Regions from separate parts of the Bacillus sp. XB1 genome, predicted to be linked through region 1. Evidence: riboswitches for the same ligand, from Rfam matches in the RefSeq annotation. Region 1 holds a riboswitch; each other region holds the start of a gene.
What was found. A riboswitch is a leader RNA that binds a small molecule or an ion and turns the genes downstream of it on or off. The one in region 1 is predicted to bind thiamine pyrophosphate.
Positions count from the first base shown of each region.

Region 2: another riboswitch for thiamine pyrophosphate. It lies ahead of tenA (thiaminase II); the one in region 1 lies ahead of tenA (thiaminase II).
Region 3: another riboswitch for thiamine pyrophosphate. It lies ahead of ACK1U5_RS24680 (MTH1187 family thiamine-binding protein); the one in region 1 lies ahead of tenA (thiaminase II).

Region 1 covers NZ_JBNRIL010000001.1:2,907,028-2,914,616, reverse strand. Annotated here, with positions in the region: gene ACK1U5_RS14995 (DUF3965 domain-containing protein) at 1-1,068, shown strand, start outside; gene ACK1U5_RS14990 (hypothetical protein) at 1,309-1,641, opposite strand; gene ACK1U5_RS14985 (SH3 domain-containing protein) at 1,647-2,801, opposite strand; TPP riboswitch at 3,071-3,182, shown strand; TPP riboswitch at 3,243-3,346, shown strand; gene tenA (thiaminase II) at 3,432-4,127, shown strand; gene ACK1U5_RS14975 (ABC transporter ATP-binding protein) at 4,096-4,845, shown strand; gene ACK1U5_RS14970 (ABC transporter permease) at 4,845-5,597, shown strand; gene ACK1U5_RS14965 (ABC transporter substrate-binding protein) at 5,594-6,595, shown strand; gene tenI (thiazole tautomerase TenI) at 6,606-7,226, shown strand; gene thiO (glycine oxidase ThiO) at 7,219-7,589, shown strand, end outside.
Region 2 covers NZ_JBNRIL010000001.1:1,131,622-1,139,210, reverse strand. Annotated here, with positions in the region: gene ACK1U5_RS05780 (DUF3914 domain-containing protein) at 1-321, opposite strand, end outside; gene ACK1U5_RS05775 (esterase/lipase family protein) at 601-1,842, shown strand; gene ACK1U5_RS05770 (homoserine dehydrogenase) at 1,930-2,955, shown strand; gene pdxR (MocR-like pyridoxine biosynthesis transcription factor PdxR) at 3,045-4,493, shown strand; gene ACK1U5_RS05760 (D-alanine--D-alanine ligase) at 4,498-5,412, shown strand; TPP riboswitch at 5,486-5,591, shown strand; gene tenA (thiaminase II) at 5,719-6,408, shown strand; gene ACK1U5_RS05750 (DUF3937 domain-containing protein) at 6,806-7,069, shown strand.
Region 3 covers NZ_JBNRIL010000005.1:115,996-123,584, reverse strand. Annotated here, with positions in the region: gene ACK1U5_RS24695 (ABC transporter ATP-binding protein) at 475-1,224, opposite strand; gene ACK1U5_RS24690 (ABC transporter substrate-binding protein) at 1,221-2,219, opposite strand; gene ACK1U5_RS24685 (ABC transporter permease) at 2,216-2,989, opposite strand; gene ACK1U5_RS24680 (MTH1187 family thiamine-binding protein) at 2,961-3,281, opposite strand; TPP riboswitch at 3,383-3,484, opposite strand; gene ACK1U5_RS24675 (non-ribosomal peptide synthetase family protein) at 3,537-7,118, opposite strand; gene ACK1U5_RS24670 (methyl-accepting chemotaxis protein) at 7,255-7,589, opposite strand, start outside.

The DNA.
Region 1 (7,589 bases):
TTGCTTGTACCTTGTCACCCAAAAGGTGAGGGGAAAGAACGAACTATATTAGTATGGAAAGAAAAAGAATTTTATAAAGAAGAAAATTTAGCGGCATTTATCGTATATGGCATGAATAAAGCAAAGAAATTACCGCAGTTTCATAAAGATGAAATTCCAACTTTAGTGCGTATTCTTCGCTTATGCCAAGAGATTGGTTGGTATGAAGAGGCAAATGATTTTATGATAGCGCAAGGATTAGCTGAGTTTGTTCATACTTCATTGGAATATGAAACATGGGATCTTTTGACGCAATCAGTTGCTTTAAATTATTTAATTATTAAATATCGTATAGGTGAATTGACAGATAGGGATATTGAAATTTGGGATAGAGTTAAATTTAATGAGAAGTGTATAACCGATTGTAAACATTTATTATCTCATAAAGAAGTATTGGAATTTACATTCTTTTATATGTGCAAGAGAGCGAAATCATTATCAAAAGAGCAATTAAATAGTGATATGATGAGTTTAGCAATGTATTGTAATACTTTTGTATATGATTTGTATACACATGATTTATTACGGAAATATCGTAAGTGTACAGATTTCCTATCATATTATGGACCTAGTCAGGCAGTTTTAGCATGTCAAAGAGCTGTATTATCTCAAATTTCCGATCGCTTAGACCCATTAAAGACAACGCATGTAGATGATTATTTATATGTGATGAAAGAAATGATGGAGCATATGACGATAGGAGTAATGGATCGATACGGTCATTTTATTGGAAAGCTACTATCTTATGTGCCATTTTTCGAAATGATACAAGTTCCACAGCATGCATATTATTGTGAAGAATTACTGTATATTTGTAAGGGCATTGAATATAAAGAAGAAACACTACGCAATTATATATTTATACAATTACATGATTGTTTACCATCATTCTTTAGGCTATTTCTTAAAAATAAGCGTTACGCAACGATTCATGATATTCTTTTCTATTGGTGCGATGACGAACAACGAATGAGCTTAGAGAAAAAATATAATCTGAGCTTTATTTATGAAAAATATGCTTGTGGATAAACAATATTTTCGATATGAAAAATTAATATAAATTAAAAAGGATCTCCAGTTTATGTGAGATCCTTTTTTGTTAGTAAAACAAGGAGAAAGTGATTAAGACAAGAAACAACATTCCATATAGGAGAAGTTGTTCAGTATAACTTCCTTGTATACCAAAAAAATTATTGGCTTTCTTATACAAATTCAATATGTATTTTATTGGAGTATCTTTGAAAGATTGGTACACAGTGTCTCCTCTTTCTAAGCTTCTTGTTCTTGTTTTTGTTTATAAGGGACATTAATATATCTAGCTACAAATAATAAAACAGCCATAAAGAATACTGGAAATACAGTAGATAAATAAAAGCCATTACTAATTATATTTGTTATGAGAGCACTCAAAAGAAATATAGCATTATAAATATGGGCAATTTTTTGTTTTAGTTGCACTTGAAATGATTCCATCATAATTTCTAATGCAACAAAAGCAATAATAATAGATAAAAATACAATGTTTGTATTGTAAATGATTAAACAGCAGATTAAACCTAAAAAGGCTACGTATTCAATTATAAGAGGTATATTGCGTGGCATACAATTTACCTAACTAAATATGGCAGTGGATTTACTGCATTTGTTTTTTCAAAATTCCATTCTCCATTATGTAATTCAAAATGAAGATGTTGCCCGTATGAATGACCTGTGTTTCCCATATGACCTATTAATTGTCCAGTTTGTACTTGATCACCAGCTTGTACAGTGCGATCCTTCATATGAGCATAAACAGTTGTATATAATTTCCCATTGATTTGATGCGCAATGAAAACAACATTGCCATAGCTAGCTGAATAATAAGATTTCACAACTTTACCTGCAGCAGCAGCTTGGATAGAGACGTTTCCTGGAGCGGCAATATCTATACCATAATGCATTTGTTCCCAGCGTATATCAAAGGTTGAGCTAATTCTTCCTTGAGCAGGGAATTTGAAAGCAGCTGGAATTGATGAAGGTTGATCTGTTTTAGCTTGTGGTTGATTTTGTACTACATAGTGTTTTGCTACATATCCGTATCCTGTGCCAAAACGAATTTTATACCAAGTTCCTACAGTTTCTACTACTTGTACTTGTGTACCGTTTTGTAATGAACCGAGTAGAGCGCTACTTGTACTAGCGTTGCTACGTACATTTAGATTAGGTGTTGCAACAGTATATTTTGTATTATTTTGAACGGTGATTCCTTTTACTAAGGGTTGTGAACCATTAGAGATGAATGCTTTTTGTACGTAACCTGTTTGGCCATTATGCGATATTTTATACCATTCGCCTTGATCTTCTTGAACGGTAATAAACTTGCCATTTGGTAATACATCTAAAATGGAAGATTCTAAATTAGGTTCAGAGCGAACGTTTAATGCATTAGCATTAACGATGTATTGATCATTAGAATGAAGTTTGTTTTTTAGTAAAATAGTATCTTTTTGTACATAACCTACTTTATTATGAACAGATACTTTATACCACTCATTAGTTGTTTCAAGGATGTTCACTTTTGTATTAAAGCGAATTGTATCAATTGATGTGCTTTTTACGTTATCTTCTGTATGTAATGCTACTTGATCGACTTTGACATACCCAGTTTTAATATTAGATAATTGTTCAGCGTTTGCTTTTTGTACATTTGTTTCACCCATAGAAGGAAGTAAAGAAGCAATCGCTACAGTAGTTGCTGTTAAAGCAGTAGCTTTCATATTCATGGAATAGAGACCTCCTCTAGTTGTATAGTTGTAATTTTATTATAGTATAAAGATATAATATAGTGGGTGTATTCACATAAATGTAATATGAAATCAATATAAAAATAAATTTTTTGAGGATAATGATTCCTTCTTATGCAATTAATTGGGGTTTTATTTTCTAAAATAGAATGTATGTATTGTATAACTTTGATATTATGTTGATAATTAAGAAAATTAAAAAAGTTGATGATGTCTTATTAGGGTGTTATACTGACAGTGATAATTTTATAGTTTGCTAGGAGAGCTGGTGTTGCCAGCTGAGAGTAGGCCGTAAGCCTTTGATCCTTTTTATTACCTGATCTAGATTATGCTAGCGTAGGGAAGCAATTCGGACACTAACAATGAGTCCCCGTTTCTTTGCGTATAGAAACGGGGCTTTTTTATTTAAAAATTTCATATTGAAACCACTAGGGGTGCTTGATTTGCTGAGAGAGGAATAATCCTTAACCCTTACAACACCTGATCTAGGTAATACTAGCGAAGGGAAGTGGAACATCGAATAAATGTATAACTTTATTTGCTGTAACCACTTCTTATATATAGAAGTGGTTTTTTATTTAGATACATATATTGAAAGGGGATAGAGAAATGAAATTTTGCGATAGATTATTAGAAACTGTGCAACCGGTTTGGGAGATGAGTCATAATCATCCGTTTGTAGTGGGTATGGGAGATGGCACGTTAGAAAAAGATAAATTCCAGTATTATATTATTCAAGATTATTTATATCTGCTAGATTATGCAAAGTTATATGCGATTGGTGTTGTAAAAGCAACGAATCCACAAGTAATGGGAAAGTTCGCTGAACAAATTGATGGAATATTAAATGGCGAAATGACAATCCATAAACAATATGCAAAAAGACTTGGAATTTCTATAGAGGAGATAGAGTCTGCGAAACCATCTGCTAAAAATTTAGCTTATACAAATTACATGATGTCTGTATCTCAAAATGGCACACTTGCGGAATTAATAGCAGCGCTTCTTCCATGTATGTGGAGCTATTGGGAAATTGGAAAGCGTTTAAATGATATTCCTGGAGCAAGAGATCATGAGTTTTTTGGTGAGTGGATTCAAGGATATAGTTCGGAAGAATACGGTAATCTGTGTATTTGGTTAATAGATTTATTAAATAAAATGGCAGTTGGAAAGTCTGAGACAGAACTAGAAAGATTAGAGGAGATTTTCTTATATTCCAGTCGATTTGAATATTTATTCTGGGATATGTCCTATCGTAAGGAGATGTGGGGATTTGAGGAGCAAGAACATACTACAGTTTCATAATGTTTCTTTTCATTACGATGAGAAACCAATCATCCATGAATTAAATGCTTCTATACATGAGAAAGAGTTTGTCAGTATTATCGGACCGAGTGGATGTGGGAAAAGTACTTTATTTCGCCTTATTACAGGTCTAGAAAAGGTAAGTACTGGACAGATAGAACTGACAGAAACAAAGCACCATCCTGTAGGATATATGCCGCAAAAAGATATGCTTTTGCCGTGGAGAACAATTATTGAGAATGCTGCCCTGCCGCTAGAGTGCCAAGGTGTACAGAAGAAAGAAGCACAAGTAAAGGCAAAGGAACTGTTACATAAATTTGGTTTGCAAGGGTATGAGAAAAAATATCCGAAAGATTTATCTGGTGGTATGAGACAACGTGTATCTTTTATTCGAACTTTATTAACAGGCGGGGAAATATTGCTGTTAGATGAACCATTTAGTGCGTTGGATGCTTTAACGAAGACCTCTTTGCAAGAATGGTTGTTTGAACAATGGCAAGAGTGGGAAAAAACAATTTTATTCATTACTCATGATGTTGAAGAAGCGTTATTTCTTTCAAACCGAGTTTTAGTAGTGGAACAGCAGCCGATAACGACTTTGACTGAGCGGACTGTACCGCTTGATCATAACAGAACACGAAAAGATTTATATAAACCGGAAGTATTAGCGCTGAAAGATGAGCTTCTTAGTATGTTACAAAGGCAGGTACTTGTGTGATGAACCGATTGAAAGAATTAGTTCCTGCTATTACACTTTCTAGTATTTTACTAGCTGTGTGGGAAATAGGAGCAAGAATTGTAGATGAGATGTACATTTTACCGTCACCTTCTGCGATTGTAATGAAGATATGGAAACTAAAAGACATATTATTTACAGTTCATTTACCTGCAACGTTATACGTCGTTTTAATAGGTGTTGTTATCTCTATCGTATTAGGTGTAGGGCTAGCGATGTTAATGAATGCGAGTACATGGATGGAGAGAGCATTTTATCCATTATTAGTTGCTTCACAAACGATTCCGATTACTGCGCTTGCTCCGCTATTTGTTTTATGGTTTGGATACACAATTTGGAGTAAGGTTGTTGTCACAGTTTTAATTACGTTTTTCCCAATTGCGGTCAATACGTATGATGGACTGCGTAGTACGAAAAAAGAATGGGAGGAGCTCTTAGTTACATATGGAGCAACAAAAAGAGATATTTTTCTCAAATTAAAGTTGCCATCTGCTCTTCCTTATTTTTTCTCAGCTTTAAAAATTGCAGTTCCGCTTAGTGTTATCGGAGCAGCAATTGGAGAATGGCTCGGTGCACAAGCTGGGCTTGGATATTTCAGTAAGAGAATGATGACGCAGTTAGATGGAGCTGGCGTATTTGCACCTATTGTATTGTTATCATTATTAGCTATTTTCTTCGTCGTAATTATTTCCATATTAGAAAAGAAATTCATTAGTTGGAGGAAGTATTCATGAAATTTTTAAAGCGCATCTTTGTGTTTACATTATTAATTGCAATAATTGCAGGATGTTCGAGTAATTCAGCATCAGACAAAAGTAAAAAAGAGAAAGAAATAACAGTCATGTTAGATTGGTATCCAAATGCGGTACATAGCTTTATCTATGCAGCAATTGAAAAAGGATACTTTAAAGAAGAAGGTGTAAAGGTAAATATTAAATTCCCTTCTAATCCGACTGATCCATTAACGCTGGCAGCAGCAGGGAAGGTGACAGTTGGCTTGTATTATCAGCCAGATGTTGTTATGGCGAGAGCGAATGAGCAAATTCCAGTGAAATCAATTGGAGCTGTCGTACGTTCACCATTAAATCATGTTGTATCACTGAAATCAGCGGGCATTCGATCACCGAAAGATTTAGAAGGAAAAACAGTAGGATACTCTGGAACACCTTTAAGTGAGATGTATTTAAAAACGATGGTAAAAGAAGCTGGTGGTAATCCTGATACAGTGAAAGTAGTTGATGTTGGCTTTGATTTAGTACCAGCATTAATTACGAAGAAAGTAGATGCGGTAACAGGGGCATACATTAACCATGAAGTACCTGTTATGCGTCATGAAGGCCATGAACCAGCGTACTTTAATCCAGCTGATTACGGAGTACCAAACTACCATGAGCTTGTGTTTGTAACAGGTGATAAAACGTTGAAAAAAGATAAAGAAGCGTTGCAAGCTTTCTTACGTGGTACGAAAAAGGGCTATGATTTCATGAAGAAAAACCCAGATGAAGCATTGAATATTTTATTAAATCATCAAGAAAAAGAAAACTTCCCACTTGTGCCAGAAGTTGAAAAGGAAAGTATGAAAATTTTATTAGAGAAGATGGAAACGAAAGATGAGCCATTTTTATCAGATTCAAAAGAATCTTGGGAGAAACAAAATAAGTGGCTGAAGGACAAAGGAATGACGAAAGAAACCGTCCCAGCCGATGAACTATTCGAAAATATTTTAAAGTAGGCGAATGAATATGAAAAATGAGCTCCACGTAATCTCAAATGGCCATATGCCATTCGAAGAGTTAGTGAATGTAGCGATGCAAATTGAGAGTGAGATTGATTATTTGCATATTCGTGAGCGTGAGAAGAGTACGAAGGAATTATATGAAGGTGTGGAAAGTCTATTAATGGAGGGCTTTCCGGCTTCTAAAATTGTCATAAACGATCGAATTGATATTGCAATTTTATTAAATATACCTCGTGTTCAACTAGGATATCGAAGTACAGATGTAAAGTCAGTGAAAGAAAAGTTTTCGTATTTGCATGTCGGTTATTCTGTGCATTCGCTAGATGAAGCAATAGTAGCTTTTAAAAATGGAGCGGATTCACTCGTTTATGGCCATGTATTTCCGACAGATTGTAAAAAAGGTGTGCCAGCGAGAGGGCTTGAAGAAATTTCAGACATTGCAAGGTGTTTATCTATACCGATTACAGCAATTGGAGGAATTACCCCAGAAAACACAGTGGATGTTCTTACTAACGGTGTAAGTGGTATAGCAGTTATGTCTGGGATTATAAGTAGTAGTAACCCGTATAGCAAAGCGAAATCTTATAAGGAATCAATAAGAAAGTGGGCGGAAAAACATGTGTAAGAAGTATGATGTAGCGATAATTGGCGGTGGTGTAATTGGTAGTTCAGTTGCACATTTTCTAGCAGAAAGAGGACATAAAGTAGCGATTGTAGAGAAGCAACAGATTGCATCTGAAGCCTCGAAAGCAGCCGCTGGTTTACTTGGGGTGCAGGCAGAATGGGATGAATATGACCCGCTATTTGACCTTGCTAGAGAAAGCCGTGCTATATTTCCACAACTTACAGCAGTTTTACGTGAAAAGACGGGTATTGATATTGGATATGAAGAAAAAGGAATTTATCGTATTGCTCAAAATGCAGATGAGAAGGAAAGAATTCTTCACATTATGGATTGGCAGCAGAAAACAGGTGAAGATTCTTATTT
Region 2 (7,589 bases), 1.8 Mb from region 1:
AGTCTCGTTTGTTTCCTCAATCCCATTTGAATTTTGAACTGAATTATTTTGGGATTCTTTTTCTTTACGAGCCTTTTGTAGCATTTCAAGGATGATCCATAAGGGAACACCTTTATCCTTTAACATCTTCCATAAATCTAATTCATTAAATTTATGCTCAGGCTGTTTCATTTCTTTTTCAGATGAACGAATATCAAACTTGATAGGATCATTTATTTTCTTATTTTCAAGTTTAGTAGAAGAGATAGTATTATGCTCAAGAGTAGATGGAGTTATTTTAGTAGGTTGAGATAATGTATGAATATTTGATCCGATTTGCATGCTTTTTCCTCCTTTTCAAGCAATGAGATTAGTTTTCTTATGGTTTTTAAATCTTTTTAACATGAGGCAACTATATCTAATTATAAATTCAAATAAACAGATTTACAAGTTGTATTGTAAAAAGTAAATATTTACTTGAATTAATATTTATCAACATTTGTATATGTTTTCTATATATACAACGTATATAAAATACTTTACATTATGTTTAAGTTGTTAAAGTATTCTGTTAATTTTTTAAAAAAGAAAAATGTAAACGTTTTATTAGGGGGAGAAAGTATGGGGAAGTTATTTTTAAAAATATGTTTTTTCGCATTAGTGACCGTATGTTCATTCGCAGCGAAAATATCATACGCTGAAGAGAGGCAACAAAATAATTATCCAATCATATTGGTGAATGGATTTGCTGGATGGGGTAGAGAAGAAATGCTTGGCGTAAAATATTGGGGTGGTGTTCATGATATACAGGAAGATTTGAAACGCAATGGTTATACGGTACATACCGCAGCTGTTGGACCTGTTTCTAGTAACTGGGATCGTGCATGTGAATTGTATGCACAAATTAGCGGTGGGACAGTAGACTATGGTGCCGTACATGCTGAGAAACATGGACATAATCGTTTTGGCAGAACTTATAGTGGTTTTGCGCCGAATTGGAGTGAAACAAATAAAGTTCATTTAGTTGGACATAGCATGGGTGGACAAACGATTAGAACATTAGTACAGCTATTAAAAGAAGGTAGTTTTGAAGAAAAGAATTATGTGAAAAATCACCCAGACATCAAAATATCACCACTATTTGAAGGCGGAAAATCATATGTTCATAGTGTTACAACATTAGCAACCCCTCACAACGGTACAACACTTGCGGATGGTAGTCTTCTACTGCCGTTCGTTAAAGATTTACTCATTACAGCTGCAAGCTTTGGAGGAAACAATAATTTATCATTATATGATTTTAAATTGGATCAATGGGGTATAAAGAAAAATGCTGGAGAGTCCTTTTTCCAATATAGTAATCGTATTCTAAATAGTTCACTTTGGAAAAATACAAAAGATATAAGTCAATGGGATTTAAGTACAGATGGTGCAAAGGAGTTAAATAATTGGGTAAAGACGCAACCAGATGTGTATTATTTATCCTATAGTGGACATGCATCACAAGCAGCACCTATAACAGGTTTACATTTACCGCATATTACGATGAATAAAGTGTTGATGGGGAATGCATTTTTCTTAGGTTCTTATGCGAGATATGAAGAAAACCGTCCGTTAGTTGATACTTCTTGGTGGCAAAATGATGGTGTAGTAAATACGAATTCTATGATTGCACCATCTTCTAATGTTGCTGTAAATAATAATGGGTCATTACAGATTGGAAAATGGAATCATATCGAAACGAAAGCGAATTGGGATCATCTCGATATGGTAGGATTAAGTGTTTCAGACTCATTAGGTTTTTCTAGCATTCAAGAGTTTTATAGAACAATTGCTGAAAAGCTATCACGTTTACCGAAATAGGTAATAATAAAGCGCTCTCGATGGAATTCGAGAGCGCTTTATATTATATTGAAAGAGGGATTTGGTAGAAAAATATGGGGGGATATTATGAAAATTCAAGTTGTATTATCAGGATACGGAACAGTAGGCAGAGAGTTTATAAAATTATTAAATGAAAAATATTCATATATATATGAAACATATGGGATTCAATTAGTTGTAAGTGGCGTATTAGGGAGAAATATTGCAATACATAATGAAGACGGCTTATCACTTCATCATTTATTGATGTATGGTGGCGGTACCGCTGCAATTGAAAAATATTTAGAGTATCATCCGAAGGAACGTGCAACAACTAGCATAAGTGGTACTGTATTGGTAGAATCAACAGTTACAAATCTTAAAGATGGAAATCCAGGGAAACAATATATGAAACAAGCGATTGAGAAACAGATGGATATAGTAGCAATTTCTAAAGGGGCGCTCGTTACAAACTGGAGAGAAATAAATGAAGCAGCAAGAGGCGCCCATGTACGAATTCGATATAGCGGTGCAACAGCCGCTGCATTACCGACCCTAGATATCGGACAATTTAGTTTAGCCGGTTGCAGTATTGAAAAAATAGAAGGAATATTAAATGGAACAACTAATTACATTCTTACGAAAATGTATGAGGAAGATATGACATTTGAAGAAGCATTGAAAGAAGGACAAGATAAAGGAATTGCTGAGACAAACCCTATATTAGATATAAGTGGTTCAGATAGTGCGTGTAAATTGTTACTTTTGACAAACAGCTTAATGGAAACAGAGAAAACACTTACTGATATACATATAAAAGGAATCGAGCACGTTACAAAACAGCAAATTAGAAATGCTAAGGAACAACATAAAATTATTAAATTAATAGCATCAACATATAAGGATGAGGGTGGCAATGTCAATTTAAATGTTGAACCGTGCGAAATAGAGAAAGATCATCCGTTAGCAAAAGTAAATGGGACCGAAAAAGGAATTACGTTCTTTACAGATACGATGGGACAAGTTACTACAATTGGTGGGGCTTCTAATCCACGAGGCGCTGCAGCTGCAGCTTTAAAAGATGTAATTAACTTATATCGAAAAGATTTGTAAGACCGTACCGCCCTTTATAAAAAATACATATGTCGTGGACCTTTTGAGAATGAAATAAATATGCAAAAATGATTGCAGGGGGTAAGGAATTGTTTAAGGATTTTAAAGTTGTTAAAGATCGTCCCGTTTATATTCAATTGAAAGATTATTTGAAGAAGATGATTATGAAAGGGCATTTGCTCGGGGATCAAAAAATCCCATCAACAAGGGAACTAAGTGAATTACTAAGTGTGAGTAGAAACACTGTACTCGCTGCTTATGCAGATTTAGAGCAAGAAGGACTCATTTATGCAGTTAAAGGAAAAGGGAACTTTGTTGCGAAGGTGGATATATCTAACACTTCGTCTGTTGAAATAAATTGGAAAAATAAACTTAATACAGTGACCGCATTAGCGGATGAATTAGATTTAATGAAACATGGTGTTCGTTGGGAAAAGGGAATGATTGTCTTTAATAGTATAGCCCCAGATGAGAAGCTATTTGATGTTGAAAATTTCAAAAGAGCTTTTCTTACTCGTATGTCCATTGAAGGAGACATCGTATTGAACTACGGATATGCAAAGGGATATAGACCGTTAATGAATTATTTACTTCATTACATGGAAATGAAAGGTGTAGACATTTCGAATAAAGATATTCTAATTACAAATGGATTTACAGAAGGATTGGATATTGTACTCTCTTCTTTATCAAAAAAATCCGGTCGTGTCATTTGTGAGAATCCAACTCACCACGCTGCACTTAAGCTTTTCCGTTTACATGGACTTGAAGTTCATGGGATTGATATGCATGAGGATGGTATTGATACGAATGAAGTTGAAAAAAGTTTGCGTGAAAAAGATTTTGATTTTGCTTATTTAATTCCTTCTTATCATAATCCAACCGGTATTGTTACGAGTTCAGAGAAAAGAACGGAATTGATGAGGTTATTCTCAAAATACAACGTTCCTATTATAGAGGACGGATTTAATGAAGAATTACGTTATTCAGGTTCACATTTAGCTCCATTATTAACTTTTGCTGGAGCTGGCAATAATGTGATTTATATTAGTAGCTTTTCAAAGGTACTTTTCCCTGGTTTACGTGTAGGCTGGATTATTGCAGATAAAGAGCTGATTCATTATTTAGAAAGCGTAAAAAGAGCAAGAACGATTCACACATCTACGCTAGATCAAGCTGTTCTGTTTCAATATTTACATGAGGGATATTTTGAGAAATATTTAAAAAAGGCAAGATCTGTTTATAAGAAAAAATATGAGTTAGCTGTCGGGGCATGTAACCAGTACATTCATTTCAAAAGAATGACTGGAGATGGTGGACTTCATTTATTTATAGAACTAGAAGAGCATATGAATGCCCGCACACTTTTACAAAAGTGTTATGAGAAAGGCGTTACGTTTTCACCTGGAGATGTTTTTTACTCTGATGGAGAAGGAGCGAACACTTTCCGATTAGGGTTTTCGCGCTTGAAAGAAGAAGAAATAGTTCGGGGAATTAAAATAATTGGTGATACATTAAAAAATGAAATTTGGAGTTGAGAAAATGAAAATCGGTGTTATTATGGGCGGGGTATCGTCTGAAAAACAAGTTTCAATTATGACGGGGAATGAAATGATTGCTCATTTAGATAAAAATAAGTATGAAATAGTTCCAATTACATTAAATGAAAAAGTGGATTTAATTGAAAAAGCGAAAGACATTGACTTTGCGTTGCTCGCGTTACACGGAAAATACGGAGAAGATGGGACAGTTCAAGGAACACTGGAGAGTTTAGGGATTCCTTATAGCGGAAGTAATATGTTATCTAGCAGTATATGTATGGATAAAAATATTTCGAAAAAGATTTTACGTTATGAAGGTGTAGAAACACCAGATTGGATTGAACTTACAAAAATGGAGGATCTAAATCTTGATGAGTTAGATAAGTTAGGATTTCCATTAGTAGTAAAACCAAACTCTGGCGGATCGAGTGTCGGAGTGAAAATCGTTTATAATAAAAATGAATTGATCTCAATGCTAGAAACTGTATTCGAATGGGATTCTGAAGTAGTAATTGAGAAGTATATAAAAGGTGATGAAATTACATGTTCCATTCTGGATGGAAAACAGTTACCTATAGTTTCAATTCGACATGCAGCCGAGTTCTTTGACTACAATGCAAAATATGATGATACTAGTACAGTTGAGGAAGTTATTGAACTTCCAGCAGAAATTAATGAACGTGTAAATAAAGCGTCACTCGCTTGTTATAAAGCATTAAAATGTAGTGTTTATGCAAGAGTTGATATGATGGTGAAGGACGGAGTTCCATATGTAATGGAAATTAATACATTACCAGGGATGACACAATCAAGTTTATTGCCAAAAAGTGCAGAAGCAGCGGGAATTAGTTATAGCAAACTATTAGATATGATTATTGAAACATCATTAAAAGTTAGAAAAGAAGAGGGGTTTTAAGGGAATTATATAACTAATTTTTTTGACAGTTTCACGAAGTATGCTATGATGAATACATTATAAAAACAAAATATTTATCCACTAGGGGGGCCTTTTATAGGCTGAGATCAAATGTGATTTTGAGACTCTTAGTACCTGATCTGGTTAATGCCAGCGTAGGGAAGTGGGAAAGACGTTGCTATTTAATGAGTAAATAAATACTGTCAATTTCACTTTCTTTACGCCTGTAAAGAAAGTTTTTTTATTTTAAAGCGTTAATAGCTGTGGATAAATATCTATATTTTATATATTATTGGAGGGATTTAAATGACTTTTTCACAATCGTTACGTAAAGAAGTAGATTCAATTTGGAAAGCGAGTTTTAACCATCCTTTTGTAAAAAAACTTGGTGAAGGAACGTTAGATTTAGCTAGTTTTCGCTATTATGTTCTTCAAGATTCATATTATTTGAGTCATTTTGCTAGAGTACAAACATTAGGAGCTGCAAAAGCTCTTGAATTAGAAACGACAGCTCGTATGGCACACCATGCCCAAAATACATATGAGGCGGAATTATCATTACATGAGAATTTTGCTAAAAAGCTAGGGATAACAAAAGAAGAAAAAGATAATTTTATTCCTGCGCCAACTGCATATGCGTATACTTCACATATGTATCGTGCTGCGTATGAAGGACATTTAGGAGATATTATTGCAGCAATCTTACCTTGCTATTGGTTGTATTATGAAATTGGCGAACGCTTAAAAGAGTGCCAGCCGGAAGAGCAAATTTATAACGAATGGATTTCTGCTTATGGATCTGATTGGTTCCGTACGCTAGTTGAAGAGCAAATTACACGTTTAGATACTATCGCTGAAAAAGTAACAGAGACAGACCGCAAGCGTATGAAACAGCATTTTATTATTAGCAGTCAATATGAATATTCATTTTGGGAAATGGCTTATACATTAGAAAAGTGGCCAGTGGATACAGACGTAAAAGACGTAATTGGATAAAGAATAGAAGTAATGTTATAGCTAGGTATGGATCATACCTAGCTATATATTTTTTCTTGTCAAATTTGCGTAAAGTCATTAGTGCTACTGATATGGCGAAATAGAATATCGATAATTTAGCTCATTTACTTGTCTACGCATTAACTGGATAAACTTCTGTCACATTTATTTTACAATCAAAGAACGTAAATGTTGGTGGTATGAAGTTAAATAAGAAAAGAAACCCGAGCTGTTAGCTGTAACGGAGTTGTTTTTTCTTTGCAGGAATTTCTAAATTATCATGGAGTGTTGTTAATACGATATGCAAATATGCATATCGTATTTTTTTGAGTTCTTTATGTGTTAAAATTAGATATAGAGATATGTAAATATAAAGAAGCAAAAGCAGGAATATCCAATGAATTTTGAGAGGTGTTATATGTTTACAAATAAGAAATTAATTCGATTTGGTTTATCGTTGTTTGTATTTTTAGGGATAATTAATTTTACAATCAGCTATTTCCAAACATATCTTGAAACAGCAGCAGATATTAAATGGGTAATTCCAGAAATTTGGAAAACTATTTTGCTAGATGTTCCTCAAGGTATACTTGTTCTTTTAGGCGCAATTGCTTTATATGATTTCACAAAAGAGGCATCACAAAAAGACGCATCAATCTAAGTGTGTCTTTTTTAATTAACAATTTCATAGAGAGCTTTGCTGGAGAAATAGAATGAAAAGCCCTAATTAGGGCTTTTTTTGTTGGAATTTCTTAACCGTCATAAAAACTGGTCACTTGGAGGTGTTATAGCGAAAGCCACTTACAGTACAGAAAAATCTAAGCAGCAGACGGAAATATATAGGATATGGATCATAATTATTGAGAAATTAATTGAACTTAGTAAGTATGAAGATATGACGCTAGAATTCATATTTTTTAATTTTTATTTATCTCGCTATTTGCCGGACAGTAAGCCCCCCACCTCAAAATTCAGCGGAAGCAAAGAAGTTAGGTAGGGGATGAACAAAACCCCACTGATTAAATTTTCACTTTATAAAAATGAGCCCATAGTAAAAATAGGTATATGAACAAGGTGCATCATCTAGTGATAAGTCATACTTTGTTGGTGTACGTATTGAACTTAGTTTATAGCGCTATTTCTACTTAGATGTAACGAACAGGAATATAGGGAAGTATCGA
Region 3 (7,589 bases), on a different contig from region 1:
TTTTACATGAATTTCCTTTAATTTCTATTGTCTTCCTATAATATCCATATTATCCTTTACATAAAGGAATTATTTTTATTCCATTTTGAACTATCTATATATATAAAGAAAGATAGTCACCTGTTAGGGAAAGGCTTTCGTATTATAAATATAACAAAAGAAAAAGCACGCTTATAAGCGCACCATAAGAGTGCTTCTTCATACAATTCTCATGTAAGAGTTCTCGAAAATCATGTTAATCACAAAGAAAAGGCATTAGCTCATAAAAGCTAATGCCTTTTCTTTATTCATATTGTTGAGTATTCCATTCTTCTATATTTCATAATTTTGTTATCTACGATTCATAGAAAGAAGGTTCATGTGAGACAATTAAAACCGTTCCTTTGTATTGTTGTAACGCTTCCTGTAAAGCCATCTTAGTTTCTACATCCAAATGATTAGTCCGTTCGTCTAAAATTAAAACATCAGCTTTTTCTATTTTTTCATATAAGGAGCTAACACACTTAAAATCTCTTCTTTATCCTTTTTTAATTCGAGTGATGTTAACATATCCATCGTTCTCGGCCTAGGTAATTTCACTTGTACCTCGCCAACTATTGACGCTGGTCTTTGAGATAAAATAAATACGCGATCTGAAAGCAAGATTGCCTCATCTAAGTCATGTGTAACCATAACGATTGTTTGCTTCTCTTGATGCCAAGAGTTTAAAAGCCAGCTATGTACTTCCATTTTTGTAAATGCATCTAATTTACCAAAAGGCTCATCAAGCAGCATAATTGGCTTTTCACATAAATATGTGCGCAGAAAACTAATTCTTTGACGCATACCACCAGACAATTCATCTGGATAATGGTTTGCATATTCATCTAGTTCGAACTGCTTTAATGCTTCCATTCCTTCTGTCAGCCTTTGTTTTTTCGGCTTTCCTTCAATTTCTAACGGAAGAACGATATTTTGCAAAGCTGATCGCCACGGTAGTAATAAATCTTGTTGTGGCATATAACTAACAACATCTTGCTCTTGTACTTGCTTATCGTTATACGTTACGTTCCCGCTTGTTGGTTTTTCAACATTTGCAATCATGTTTAATAATGTGCTTTTCCCGCAACCACTCGGTCCTACAAAGGAAACAAACTCTCCCTCTTGTATAGAGGCACTAATATTCTCTAATACATTCTTTCCGTCGAAAGATTTCACTATATTTTTTATTTGTAATCCGCTCATTTTTCACTTGGAAGGAATTCATTTGTAAAAGCATCTTTTACATCGATTTTCTTTTTAATAACTTTGTTGTCATATAAGAAATTCATGTAATTCGTCCAAATTTCTTCCTTCTGTACTCCCCATGCTTTAGCATCATCTTGATACTTCGTACTTAACCATTTTTGGCTTTCTTGAACTAAATCTTTATTCACATCTGGAACAGCTTTAATTAAAATATCAGCAGCCTCTTTCGGTTCCTTAATTGCAAAATTATAACCTTCTGTCGTTGCACTCATAAACTTTTTCACAAAGTCTTTATCTTGCTTCGTATGTTTTTCACTCGTAATAATAACAGGACTATAGAAATCAAGCGCTGGATCTAAGTCCTTCACCATAATCGTATTTAACTCTTTTCCTTGACGCTTCGCTTCAATACCATCCCAACCGTAATAAATCCATTCGAAATCTGCATCACGGCCAATTGATTTAAAGAAATCTGTTTGTCCTAAGATGATTTTTTCAACTTTATTAAAATCAGCTTGATGTTTATCCATAATCGTCTTTAATGTCGCTTCTTCTGCTGGTCCTCCCCAGCCGCCGTAACGTTTACCTTCAAAATCTTTCGGTGACGTCATATTGTCTTTCTTAAGCGATGCAAACGCTGAAGTGTTATGCTGAATAATCGCTCCTACAGATACAACAGGAATTCCTTCTACACGAGCTAACGTTACATTTTCTTGTGCACTTATTGCGAAGTCTGCTTTTCCTGATGCTATCATTTGCTCTGCTGTTACATTGTCACCTGGTTGAATAATTTCTACATCTAATCCTTGCTTTTTGTAATAATCTTTCGTTTTCGCTACATACAAGCCAGTATGATTCGTATTTGGAAACCAATCTAATACTACTTTTACTTTTTGATCTTTACTTGCACTTTCTTCTTTCTTCGCCGGATTACATCCAGCCACACCTACCGCTACTAAGGCAGCTAACATAACTTTCAAACCTTTTTTCATTTTCTGCCGTCCTTTCTATATATCCATGGTGCTGTTATTCTTGCCATAAACTCTACGATAAAATACAGGCATAATGTCACCATAACGATGATTGCTGCAACACCAAATACTCGGGCAGTCAAAAAGGATTTTGTAGCCCTCGTAAGCATAACGCCTAATCCTTCACTTGCACCGAGCCATTCTCCGATAATTGCCCCCATTACGCTATATGTAACTGCAATTTTTAAACCTGAGAAAAAGTATGGGAGCACTGCTGGAAATTTTACCTTCTGGTAAACTTGCCATTTCGTCGCCTTCATTGTTTGTAACAGTTTCAGCATATTTTTATCTACTGTTTGAAAACCTTCTAAAATACTAAGCGCAATTGGGAAGAAACAAACGAGTATTACGACCATTACTTTCGGCAACATCCCATATCCAAACCAAATAATAAATAGCGGTGCAAGTACAACAATTGGAATTGTTTGCGAAATAACGAGCAATGGATTTATTAAAATACGAAATAACGGTATAACATCCATAATAATTGCGATGCTCGTCCCCAATAAAATTGCAAAGAATAGTCCAATTATAACTTCCTGCAGTGTTTGCATCGTATTTGGTAATAGTAAATCTTTCATCCCAATTAATTCTTGAACAATGGCAGAAGGCTTTGGTAAAATCCACGGTTCGATTTTAAATAATGAAACAGATCCTTCCCATATCGCAATGAGAAGGATAAGCCAAATAGTTGTAATAAGTTTAGATTGCTTCTGGTTTTGCATATTCATCACGGTACTTCCAAACCTTTTCATCTATCGTTACACCAGTGCTTGGACGATAATGGATTTTAATAGAAGTAATCACTTCTTCTGCTCCAGCATCGACGCAAGCTTGTTGCGCACGTTTAACGACATCAAGAAGTACATCTAATTCTCCTTCCAAAGTTGTTTCCATTGCCCCTACTTCATAACGAACTCCCGATTGTTGCACAACTTCAATTGCTTTATCGACAACAGAATATACATCTTTCGTTTTCGCTTGTGGTACTACTGAAAATGACATTGTAACTTGTTGTGACATAATAAAATCCCCCTTATAAAATTAAATTTCAAAAATAAGAAAAGGCTTTCCTACTGCGTAGGAAAGCCTTGTATGCAAGTTATTACAGAATAACATATGCTACATCACTTTAAGTAACTCCCTACGCTGGCATTATCCAGATCAGGTTGAGGGTCGATGTTTACTTACATCCTCTCAGCCAATTGGCTCCCCGGTCCTTAATTCGTTTTCATTGTAGCATGATTTATTTTATTGAACAAACAAAAGCATGCATAATCATTTCATTATTTTTGGAAAATAACCAACTTTTTCACCATGAGCTAATAACTGCTGTATAAATTCTTTATTAATTGCTGGTACTATCAATTCTTTTTTCTTAATCCATTCATTCGTTCTACGTGTACCCATTACAATTTCAGATTGCTGTGCTCCATCTCCTGCAACTTGAGAAGCAATTAACTCTGCTATTACTTCATTTCCCTTCGCTAATGCAAGTCCGGTATTTACATATTCTGAAAGTGGAACCATTTCAAGATTGTATCCACACTCTCCAATTAGCTGTATAAATTGTTCAAACTCAATTTGATGTGGATGACAAATATGTAACGTCTCTCCTACAATTTGCGCATCTTGTAAATACGATACAATTGATTTACTAGCAAAATCAATTGGTGTGAAATCAACTTTCCACTTCACATTTGGTGCTTTCCCAATTAATAGCATTGTTTTAATAAGACGATAAAATGCGTTTCCTTCAATATTTTGTTGGAACGAACCTGTTTCTGAATGACATGCTAAATTACCTGCACGATAAATATTTCCGCGCAAACCATTTTTCATTGCTTCACGAACAATGTTTTCCGCTTGTAGTTTACTATTTGAATATACATTCTCTAAGTCTACACTGTAATTAAAATCACCAGTTTTCATGTATGTATCCCATTGATCTACCGCTAATTCTAACGGGATACCAATTGTAGAAATAAAATGGAATGTAGCACCTTTCTCCGCTAATGCTAGCATACGGCTAGTTCCTTGGACATTTATATTTTCAAATTGTTTTACATCTCCAAAATGTCTTACATCTGCACCGCAATGAATTATCGTATCCATCTTAGAACTGATGAACATAAATTCTTCTTCGCTCATCCCAAGATACTCTTCTCCCAGATCACCAGCTACGGCCTGTATACGCTGTAACCATTCTTCACATATATCATTAAAGTAGCCTGTTAATGTATCTATAATTCTTTGCTGCACATCTTTGGTTGGTCTTACTAAACAATAAATAGTAGCAGATGTATCTCTCAACAATTCATATAATATGTGTGATCCTAAATAACCAGTAGCTCCTGTTAAAAAGACATTTGAAATCTGGGTTTCTTCCAAAACGTTTGCATACGTGATAGTATCTGGTTCGTGAATCACTTTATATTCACGAAATACTTCTTCTTTCTCTACTTTTACTTCTCGCTCAATTCGAGCTAATCCATATATCGTTCTTTCTTTAAAGAAATCTTGAATTGTTAAATGTGAGAAATCTTCTTTTAACAATGTTAAGACTCGTAATACTTTTAATGAATGTCCACCAATTGTAAAGAAATCATCATGCACTCCAACTTTTGAAATTCCTAATACTTCCGCCCAGGCGTTCGCGATTTGTTTTTCTGCTTTATTAGAAGGTGCAACATATTCTTGTAGCCGAACCGGTTCATACTTTTCTTCTAACTGAGCTAACTTCTTAACATCAATCTTTTTATTAGGTGTAAGTGGTAATTCATTAATATAAATTAGTTTAGATGGCACCATATAATCTGGTAATTGCTCTTGTAACTGATAAACTAATTCTGGTATTTCTTTTTTATTTAAAGTTGTATAGAACGCGATTAAATATTGGCTACCTTCCTTACTCTTCTTAGCAAAAACAGCATTTTCTTTTATATTATGATTTTGAGAAATTTTACTTTGGATTTCTCCTAGTTCAATACGATGTCCTCTAATTTTTACTTGATCATCTTTCCGATGTAAAAACTCTATATTTCCATCCTCTAGCAACTTAACGATATCACCTGTTTTGTATATATTAACTATAGGATTAAAAGGGTTCGGAATAAAAGCTTCAATTGTTTTATTAGGCTTATTAAAATACCCTTTTGCTAAGCCTACTGAATCTATATATAATTCACCAGGTACACCAATTGGACAAAGATTCATATTCTCATCCAAAATCATAACTTGATAATTAGCACATGGTTTACCAATGGGAATACTCGCAACATCCCCATTTAACTGACTAGGTATTTTATAGGTTGTCGTCACTACAGTACATTCTGTCGGTCCGTATACATTATAAATTTCAACATTTGTACCTATTCTTTCTCTCCACAATTTAATAACCTCTACAGGCAACATTTCACCGCCAATCGCAATTCTTTTTAGGGAAGCTAGCTTATATATATCTTCTTCTGCTAAATAAGTTGCTACTTGTCGAACAAAAATTGTTGCTAATGCCAAGATTGAAGTTGCTTTCACTTTATAGATTGCATTTGCAAATGCCTCTACAGACAATCGCTCTTCCTCTAATAGTACATACAAGTTTCCTCCGCAGAATAAAGAAGCAAATGACTCCCATACAGAAGCATCGAAACTAAAGGAAGGAAATTGAGCAAATACATCCTCTTCTGTCAATTCATATTGCTTTTTCATCCAAGTGTACAGATTAACAACGCCTCTATGTGCTAACATCGTTCCCTTTGGATTCCCTGTTGAACCCGATGTATAAATCATATAAGCTACATCATCACAATGAATAGACAACTTTACATCTATATCTTCATAAGTTTCACTATCATACAATGAAACTGTTTGAACCCCATCACATGTTATAGGCGTCTCTTTCATCAATATAACTTTCGCTTGGCTATCTTGAATAATGTACTGTATTCTACTTTCCGGATAATCTGGATCAATCGGAACATACGCTGCACCAGCTTTTAATATAGCTACCATACTTACTACTGTATCTATGCTACGTTTCATAAATATTCCAACATAGTCTCCTAATTGGATGCCGTTTTTAATTAACATATGAGCTATTTGATTACTTTTTTTATTTAGCTCCTCATAAGTTAAAGTACCTTCCCTTGAAGATAAAGCTATACGATTTGGAAATTGAGTAACAGTATTATAGAACATATCGACGATACTTTTCTCAGGATATACTGCTGTCGTATCATTCACTTGACTATAAAGTGCCATCTCGGCCTCTGTAATAATATTAAAATGTTTTATATACTTATTAGCATTTTGTGATATATCAACTAAAACACCTTGTATTTGTTGTGCATAACGAGTAATCGTTGTCTCTTTCCAATTAACACTATTAAATATTATTTCTACACTTTGCATATTTTTACTAAATACAAATTGTAATGTATTCGTGTCTTGTAGCTCATAATATGTTTCACCAATAATAATAGGTGACATTTCATATAATGTATTACCGTTTTGAAACTCTTCTATTTCTTCCTCATTCATTTCTTTAATTTGCTCCAGTTGCTCTTCAATTTGTAAATTTAAACTTTCATAGGAGAGAAAATTAGAAACTTCAATAGTAATTGGAAATAAATTTCCTCTTACATGATAAAGCACGACAATATGTTTTTCTTTAGAAATATGATATAACCACGTTGCAGTCGCTCCTATTAAATCTACAATGTGAGTCAAATTTGAAAACAGTTCCGTTTTCCTTTTTATCCTAAGTTCTGTTCCTTGCACATCTTTAGGTATTTTAATACTTCCTTCTACTTTTCCTAAAAATTCTTTTACCATCTCATTATAAGAAATTGCTAATTTCATATTTATGTAAATTCCTCTCTTAAATATAATAAAGGTGTGAAAATTCACACCTTTTTCATCCCTTATTAAAGGGCAGATTCGTTCAATTCATAATCAGTAGCGGAGATACCCCCTTGATTAGAATTGAACTTTCTCCTTATTCGCTTTTAAACTCACCAATAAGCTCTTGTAATTCCTGAGAAAGCCAACTTAAAGAAGTCGCTAATTCTGCAATATCTTGTACTGATATTTCTTGCTCTTTCATGCTTTCTTCAACATTACTACTGCTGTTGGCATAAGTATTTGCAATATGTGATAATTCATTTACGACTTGAACAATATTCTGACTATTTTGTAAAATGTCACTCGAATTACCGGAAACAGCTTTTACTTGATCTGTAACAGATTGCGCTGATTTTGAGATTTTTTCAAAGAAATCTCCACTACTTTGAACAAGCGAAATTCCAGTTTCTACTTCTTTTGAACCTTTTT